Regions from separate parts of the Pseudoalteromonas galatheae genome, predicted to be linked through region 2. Evidence: riboswitches for the same ligand, from Rfam matches in the RefSeq annotation. Region 2 holds a riboswitch; the other holds the start of a gene.

Region 1 (4,203 bases), 2.0 Mb from region 2:
TATCTCATGCCAAGAGACAGCGTTGAGGTGTCTGATTTGGCTTGCTCCACGAGGTTCATGATAGCGCTTTCGTTATGCTCGAACAGCTTAACAATTTTACGAACGCGTTCGTCCATAATGCGGCTAAAACGGCGTAGCTCAGAGTAGTCAGCCTCTTCACCGGCTTGTGCGATGCGATTACCTAATCTTTCTAAGTCTTTTACCAGCACCGTGATCTCTTCCGCTAAACCAAGGCTTTCTTCTTGCAAGAGGAAGCTGGCAAAGTCAGCGATTGCACGGTTGATCTCTAACTGTGAGGACTTAGCTAAAGGAATAATAATTTCTTGCTGGAGTAATCGATTGGTTTCTTTATAAATTCGTTCACTCGACCAGCTTGGGTTTTTCTGTTTTAGGATGTTTTGTACATCTTTTAGACTGAAATCAGCGAGCTTAAATCGTTTAAAAAGTAGCTCCAACACATTCCAGTGCTCATTTATCGTATTTAATAATTTTTTAGCTGGGATCATAACTTTCCAAGGTATAGTAGCTAGGCTACATCACAACTTCATCAATTTGTCACAAAATGTTTATCGTACGTAGCATGGGGACTGTGATGGTGCTAGAATCCGCCGCGAAAACGAACCCACCCCTTGTTACATTTAATTACAGGTTGTTTGCGCATTATGGTCACGCCCATTATTCTAACCCTGATCGCCATCGCTTTTATACTCATCGTTATAGAAGATATTATTCACGTAAACAAGGCCAAAACAACGCTTTTTTTTGGCACTTTATGTTGGATTATCGCCTTTATCTCTCCGATTAATGGCCAAAGCCCAGAAATTGTACAAATTGAGCTAGACCACAACATTTTGGAAATCGCAACTTTATGGTTGTTTTTAATGGCTGCAATGACATTTGTTGCCTATTTGAACTCAAAAGGATTCATCCAAAATATTGTTCATCGGATCATGCCAACCCATATTAGCGAACGCAAGCTAATGTTTTTGGTTGGTGCTTTTGCATTCATATTTTCATCCATCTCGGATAATATTACTGCGACGCTTATTTCATTAGCTGTTGTCATGTCTTTGAAACTTGACCCGAAAAAGTTAATAAAATATGCGACGTTAATTATCTTTAGTGTCAATTCGGGCGGCGTATCATTGATCACCGGTGATGTAACCACCTTGATGATATTTTTGGCCGATAAAGTCACGATCCCAGACCTTTTATTGCTGATCATGCCGTCGATGTTGAGTGTATTTGTGTTAGCAGCCATGCTTTCTATTGGTATGAATGAAAAAATTACCTTTGAAAAGGCTGAATTACGCAGAATTGAAAAGACTGATATCACCATTGCGCTCATCTTCTTATCAACCATTTTTGCTACGTTATTCTTAAGCGTGCAATACCATGTACCGCCGATGCTGACTTTCTTATTTGGCTTGTCTTTGATGTTCTTAATGGCGCAATTCTTGATGCGTAAGAAGGACGTCAATAAAAAAATCATCGACTATATCCGTGAAATTGAATACGACACGTTATTGTTCTTTGTGGGTGTGCTGTTATTAGTTGGAGCGTTGAAAGAGGTCGGTGTACTGTCTAAGTTTACCGATTTATACCTGCATCTTGCACCGGAATACGCAAACTACTTGGTCGGTTTAATGAGTGCGGCGGTAGATAACGTGCCTTTGACGGCTGCGCTATTAAAAGCAGACATTACGATGACTCCAGCGCAATGGCTAACCTTTACTTATGCGACTGGCGTTGGTGGCTCTATGCTCATCATTGGTTCTGCAGCGGGGATCATTGCAATGAGTAAGGTTAAAGCCTTAACCTTCTCAAGCTATCTTAAAATGAGTATCTACCTGCTTATCGCTTATACCATTGGATATAGTGGCGCGTACTTCGCGGGTCAGCTTATTTAAGACTAATGGATTTAATTTTTTACCGCTTTGGGATAAGTTTTTCATAAATAACTTGACACCTAGACGGCTAAAAGATAATTTTCTTACATCGCCCGCATTGATTGCGGGCTTTTATTTTGCTTTTATTCAGATTAACAAAGGCAAAATAAACAGAAGAGGCGCGATGCTTAGGTAGTTAGTGTGAGGTGACGAGACCAATGACCACTAGTGAGGGAAGTATTCGCCGAGGAGAAAAGTTGCTCGTCGCAGCGATTCTTCGGTTTACGAGGCTGAATCCTCGGAACTGTCACCGTATTGGTGGAGAGCTTCTGGCAAAGGTCATTTCAAGCATTCGTCTTTCTAGAAATCCCATGCCGAGTTCTCCTTATAAAATTTGACTGTGGCAACAGTCGAGAGGAGAGAAAATGAATTCGCAGTATGTTGTAGCCAAATTTGGCGGTACCAGTGTCGCTGACTTTGAAGCTATGTCTCGTTGTGCTCATATTGTTCGTGACAACCCAAATGTTCGCGTAGTGGTTGTTAGTGCATGTGCTGGCGTAACCAATCACCTTGTCACGCTCACTCAACAAAAAGAAGATGAAGCCGGGCGTAAAGCAGTTGTGGCAGCGGTAGATAACATACAGCAGGCAATTATTGATCAAGTGTCGTTGGATGCTGATCTTGCTGAGGGTTACAAGCAAACCTTCAGTGAATTTGAAAGCCTTGCGAGTTTACCAGCACTTAGCAGACAGCAATGCGATGAAATGTTGAGTTTTGGCGAGCGTTTTTCTTCTTATTTGTTTACCCAAATACTACGTAATAACCAGGTTCAGGCATCGCGCTTTGATGTGCGCAAGGTACTTAAAACAGATAATCAATTTGGTAAAGCGAATCCGAATGTCGCAGCGACGCGTAAAGCTGCGCAAACCAATTTGGTCGCGCTACTTGGCGATACAGTGCAAGTGACACAAGGGTTTATTGGTAGTGACCAATACGGTCAGACGACTACGCTTGGTCGTGGCGGTTCTGACTATAGCGCTGCACTGTTGGCTGAGGCAATTGATGCGTCAAGTGTACACATTTGGACCGATGTTGTTGGTATTTTTAGTACTGATCCGCGTTTGTGCGCAAAGGCTAGACCAATTCCTCGTTTGAGTTTTGATGAAGCGGCAGAAATGGCGACATTTGGTGCTAAGGTGTTACATCCCGCAACTATATTGCCAGCGAGTCGTAAAGGTATTTCAGTATTTGTTGGTTCAAGTCGTGACCCGCAAGCGGGCGGCACTTGGATTGAAAAAGAGAAAACGGCGCAAGCAGGCATTCGCGCTGTGACACAACGTAAAAACCAAATACTATTGACGCTAAAGAGTCCAGAAATGCTCCTTGCTAGCGGCTTTTTGGCTCGTATCTTCACCATTTTAAGTAATTACAATATATCGGTTGACTTAGTAACGACTTCGGAAATTAGTGTCGCGCTCACACTAGATAATGCGCCGAATGCTTCACGGCCAGAGTTAGAACAAGCTTGTTTGGATGAACTTGGCGAGTTTTGTCATGTGACTGTCGAAAATAATCTTACTTTGGTGGCCATGATCGGCTCTGAAATTCAGTTGAAGAAGTGCCAACTTAACCTGATGGATGTGTTGTCAGAGTTTAATATTCGACTAATATGCCATGGTGCGAGCAAGCACAACTTGTGCTTTTTGGTTGAACAACATGAGTCAGATCAGGTTGTACAGTCAATTCATGCAAAATTACTAGAGGTCGCGTAAGTAACTCCGTTGCTTGTGTTGCACTAATAAAAAAGTTGCATTATTGAGTTTGGGGTGGCACTTTGTTGATAACGTTTAGGGTTTGTTGACCTTTAAGTTTGTTTATCCCTAGGAGTGCCATCATGAATTATAAAGACGTCTACGAGTTTTGGTTTGTTGAATGCACAGAAGTTGACTGGTGGAAGAAGTCTGCGGACTTTGATCGCATAATAAAAAATCGCTTCGGTATTTTGCACCAAATGGCGCATCAAGGTGAGCTTTCGAGTTGGAGAGCGACACCACTTGGCGCGCTGTGCGAAATCATTATCTTAGATCAGTTTTCACGGAATATATTCAGAGACACTCCAGAGGCATTTGCCAGTGACCCTCTGGCGCTATGCCTCACTCAGCATGCCATTGAAAAGGGCTATCACCGCCAGCTAAACGACACTGAATTGATGTTTTTATACCTACCCATGATGCATAGTGAAAGTCGCATCATCCATCGCGCTGCAGATCATTATTTTCGTGACCTGCCTAATTATGATTTTGAAGTCGCGCAT
Region 2 (4,203 bases):
GGCTCTTTCGCAATAAAATCTAATCGGCCGCCAAGCGCTGATGAAAGTAATTGGCAACGCTTAAGCCCTAATTGCGTGCCTTGAAAGTGCTCGCTATGCATAGATTCTCGTAACAGCTGATAGTCAAACCCAGGTCCAGTATCTTCAACTACAAACTCTAAAAATGACACATTTTCATCCACAATGAGATCTGCAAACACCTGAATACTGCCATATTCGGTAAACTTAGTTGCATTATTGACCAATTCACTGATTAACCAACTAACACGCTTACCGTCACAGTAACAAGTCACATCTAACTCGTTACTTAACGCCAGATTAAAAGCGAGAGATTTCTTGTGTGCGGTTAATTGAAAGGCAATACAGGCTGACTTTATTAGTGCGCGCAACGCGACCCGATGGCGCTCAATTACAACCTCTTGCTCGGAAAGGTTATTAAAGTCTTGAACGGAATAAAGTAATACGTCCAATTGATTTGCTGCATTTTTCACATGTTGTAATTGCTGAGAATCTTTATTATTTAGGTATTCATCCAGATACCCCTGAATGGCCTGCAATGGCGTTCTTAGCTCGTGACTGACACGCGCTAAAAATCGTGATTTTGAGTGTAATGCATCGTCGGCAAGCTTTCTTGCCGCCTCTAATTTGTCAAGTGCTTCAGCTATTTCTCGCGCCATTGGGCGAAATATAAACTTGGCTTCGATAAGCAATAGCAACAGTCCAAGCAGCCAAATTAACAGCTCTATTTTCCTCACCATCTCTGTTTTACTTCGCGCGTGCTGCTCGAACAGTGTAACGGCATTATCAAGATTTGGAAGTAAGTGCTGAGATGCGATAAAAATTTGCGCCACTAATTGAGGAGCTGGTTGCTGTAATTGTGACCTTGCCAAGGTAATAAAAGCTTTACTCTGAACATCTAACTGCACAGGTCCTTGATAGTAAAATACTTCGAGGGCTTCATTTAAATAAACCGCCTCACCACGCTCTATTTTGGTTAAAAAGTCATGATTACTCTCAAATTTGTCAATCGCTTGGCGCAGTGCTTCACTATCTCTTTTATCCTCTTGTGCACTAAAAAGTGCGATACGCTGAGACAACATCCGCTGCATACCTGCAATATTAATTACCCGTGCGTCTTGGCTCTGTTGATACAGTAGATACTGCATTACCCCCATCGCCATCGATAACAAAATAGCCATAGCTAATAATGCCCCGATATAACGATTTTTAACTTTATTTATTAACGACATATTTTTGTTTTTCATCTCATAGCGTTGTCTCAGCCGCAATCTTAAGTGTAGTTAACAATCGCATTATTTACAGCCCAATACTTGACACCTAGACGGCCAAAATGTTTCAATGCGCGCTCACCCTATTTAGATAGTTTGATGCTACGGCGTCAAACTGAGGGCTGGAAGAGGTGCGTTATTCAGGTAACTAAGTGAAGGAGAGCAAACTCCGTTGCAGCTTAGTGAGGGGAATACACGCCGAGAAATTGAGTACTTTTTGCTAATACTCGTTTCGGGCGACTGGGCTGAATCCCAGCGACTGTCACCAACATACTTGGTGGAGAGCTTCTGGTCTTAGAAAAATAAGGCCATTGGCTGCCTTATCCTTTTTAAGTCCATTGCTCTTCGAATTTTAACGGTTCGAAGTTTGGACACCCTCCTAACTCCGAACATGATTTAAGTTCGGTAGAGATGAAATCACAATTCAACTTATCTGACTATCCACTGTGGACGGCCTTAGTAACACCTTTTGATGCTGAAAATCAGGTTGATTTTCACGTGTTAACGGCGCTTGTACGCGATCAAGAGCGGGCTCGTAACGGCATTCTTTTACTTGGCAGTACCGGCGAAGGCTTGGCGCTCACCCAGCAAGAGCAGCAACAAATCGTTGAGTTTGTTTGCCAGCTCGCGCCAAGCGTACCACTCATGATTGCCGTTGGCGGCAGTAATCTTGAGCAGCAGGTACAGTGGGTGCGCTTCTGTAATACGCAGCCCATTCATGCACTTTTGCTTGGCTCACCAATCTACGCAAAGCCCGGCAAAGTCGGTCTGGCACATTGGTTTAGCACACTACTTGATGAAAGTCACAATCCTTGCATGCTCTACAACGTACCTGGTCGCAGTGCCGTTGCTATCGCTCCTGAACTACTCGGCGAGCTAGCTTGCCACCCTAATCTGTGGGCACTAAAAGAAGCCAGTGGTGATATTGCCACCTTTGAAGCATTTCGTCAGGCAGCGCCTGATGTCGCAATCTATAGCGGCGAAGATGGCTTAATGCCCTACTTTGCACAAGCTGGTGCAACGGGTCTAGTGTCTGTCGCAGCAAACGCATGGCCGCAGCAAACCGCGGAATTTGTAAGGCGCTCGTTAAGCGGCACTTCTCCTAATTTATTTACCATCTGGTCAGAAGCTGCAAATAGCTTATTTGCAGTGGCAAATCCTATTCCGGTCAAAGTGTTAATGCATTTACAGGGCAAGCTCACAAGTCCTAACTTGCGCCCGCCACTGACACATTTAGAACTCACCCATACCGATGCGATCACTCGCGCGAACGAAACGATTTTATCTTGGAACTAAGGCAGTAAATATGAGCTGGTTAACTCTACTAAACGATTTAGAAAATGGCACAGTACGTGCTGCAACACAGGATGAGCAAGGCCATTGGCATGCTAACGTAGAAGTCAAACAAGGGATCCTTGAGGCATTTAGAAATGGCGTAAATACGGAATTCCCAGGTGGATTTGTTGATAAGGATAACTTAGCACCACGCGGATTTGCTGCCCAAGATGGCGTTCGTATGGTTCCTGGCGGAAGCAGTGTAAGACGTGGCGCTTACGTCGCAGCGGGCACAATCATTATGCCACCGGCTTATGTCAACATTGGTGCCTATATTGATTCAGGTACTATGGTAGATAGTCATGCGTTGGTTGGTTCTTGCGCGCAAATTGGTAAAAATGTCCACCTTAGCGCAGCGGTGCAAGTGGGTGGTGTATTAGAACCAGTTGGAGCAAGCCCTGTTGTTGTTGAAGACGATGCCTTTATTGGTGCCGGCTGTGTATTGGTTGAAGGAGTTGTTGTTAAACGCGGTGCCGTATTAGCACCGGGTGTGCGCCTTTCAGCAAGTATTCCTGTCTATGACTGCGTGAACGAGCGCTTACTTGACAAAGGTGAAGCCATCCCTGAAAACGCGATAGTGATCCCGGGCTCCCGTCCAGCCTCAAGTGAGTGGGCACGAAAGCAAGAACTAAGTATGTCATGCGCACTTATCGTAAAATACCGTGATGAACAAAGTGATGCATCACTGGCGCTGGAAGAGGTTTTACGCTAATGACTTGGTTGAGCACGTCACAGCGAACCGCAGCTGAGGCATTGATCCAGCAACAGGACACGCCTCTCTTTTGCTACGATTTAGATAAGCTAAGTGCGCATGTTAAGCCCTTAGTTGATCAGCAAATCGTTAGGCTTTGGTATGCCGTAAAAGCGAATCCGCTATCACATATCATTCAAACCCTAGATGACGCTGGGTTTAACTTTGATGTGGCATCTAGCGGCGAGCTTGATCAGGTGTTATCTCAAGGGATCGCACCTGAGCGCGTGCTCAACACCGGCCCTGCCAAATCACTTAAGCAGATCCGTCATTTTGCAACACAAGGCGTACGTATTTTCGTGGCTGAAAGTCACAATCAAGTACGCTGGTTAAATCAAGTAGCCGAAGAGTTTGAGCTTCAATTTGAAGTTTTACTGCGGGTGCAGTTACGCTTTGATAAAGCAGAGCACAATCCACTTGGTGGCAATACACTGACTCCTTTTGGTCTCGGTGCTGAGCAATGGCAAGCCCTAACTTTAAGTGACTACACCCACCTAGATTTTGTCGGACTGCATATTTTCCAGTGGGGCAATATGCTCTGTAGCGATACACTCGCTGAACTTTGGCAGGCTATGGTTGCACCTTTAGTTCAGCTCGCTGCTGATTTAGATATTACTCTAAAGGTACTCGACTTAGGTGGTGGTCTTGGCATCCCCTATGATAGGCAAAGTCCTTCTCTCGATTGGCAGAAATTATTAGACACGCTCGCATCGATAAAATCCGCCACGCAAGTGGAAGAATTATGGATGGAATTAGGCCGCTATGCGGTTGGCGAATGTGGTTTTTATCTCAACCCTGTGGTGGAACAAAAGCAAAACTACGGTGAAC

The links. A riboswitch is a leader RNA that binds a small molecule or an ion and turns the genes downstream of it on or off. The one in region 2 is predicted to bind lysine.
Region 1: another riboswitch for lysine. It lies ahead of lysC (lysine-sensitive aspartokinase 3); the one in region 2 lies ahead of dapA (4-hydroxy-tetrahydrodipicolinate synthase).

The regions. Positions count from the first base shown of each region.
Region 1 is NZ_PNCO02000001.1:2,074,776-2,078,978, reverse strand. Features, by position in the region: gene CWC29_RS09135 (hypothetical protein) at 1-506, opposite strand, end outside; gene nhaD (sodium:proton antiporter NhaD) at 663-1,910, shown strand; lysine riboswitch at 2,056-2,226, shown strand; gene lysC (lysine-sensitive aspartokinase 3) at 2,315-3,661, shown strand; gene CWC29_RS09120 (DUF924 family protein) at 3,784-4,203, shown strand, end outside.
Region 2 is NZ_PNCO02000001.1:4,027,099-4,031,301, reverse strand. Features, by position in the region: gene CWC29_RS17975 (response regulator) at 1-1,265, opposite strand, end outside; lysine riboswitch at 1,408-1,585, shown strand; gene dapA (4-hydroxy-tetrahydrodipicolinate synthase) at 1,701-2,585, shown strand; gene CWC29_RS17965 (2,3,4,5-tetrahydropyridine-2,6-dicarboxylate N-succinyltransferase) at 2,596-3,336, shown strand; gene CWC29_RS17960 (PLP-dependent decarboxylase) at 3,336-4,203, shown strand, end outside.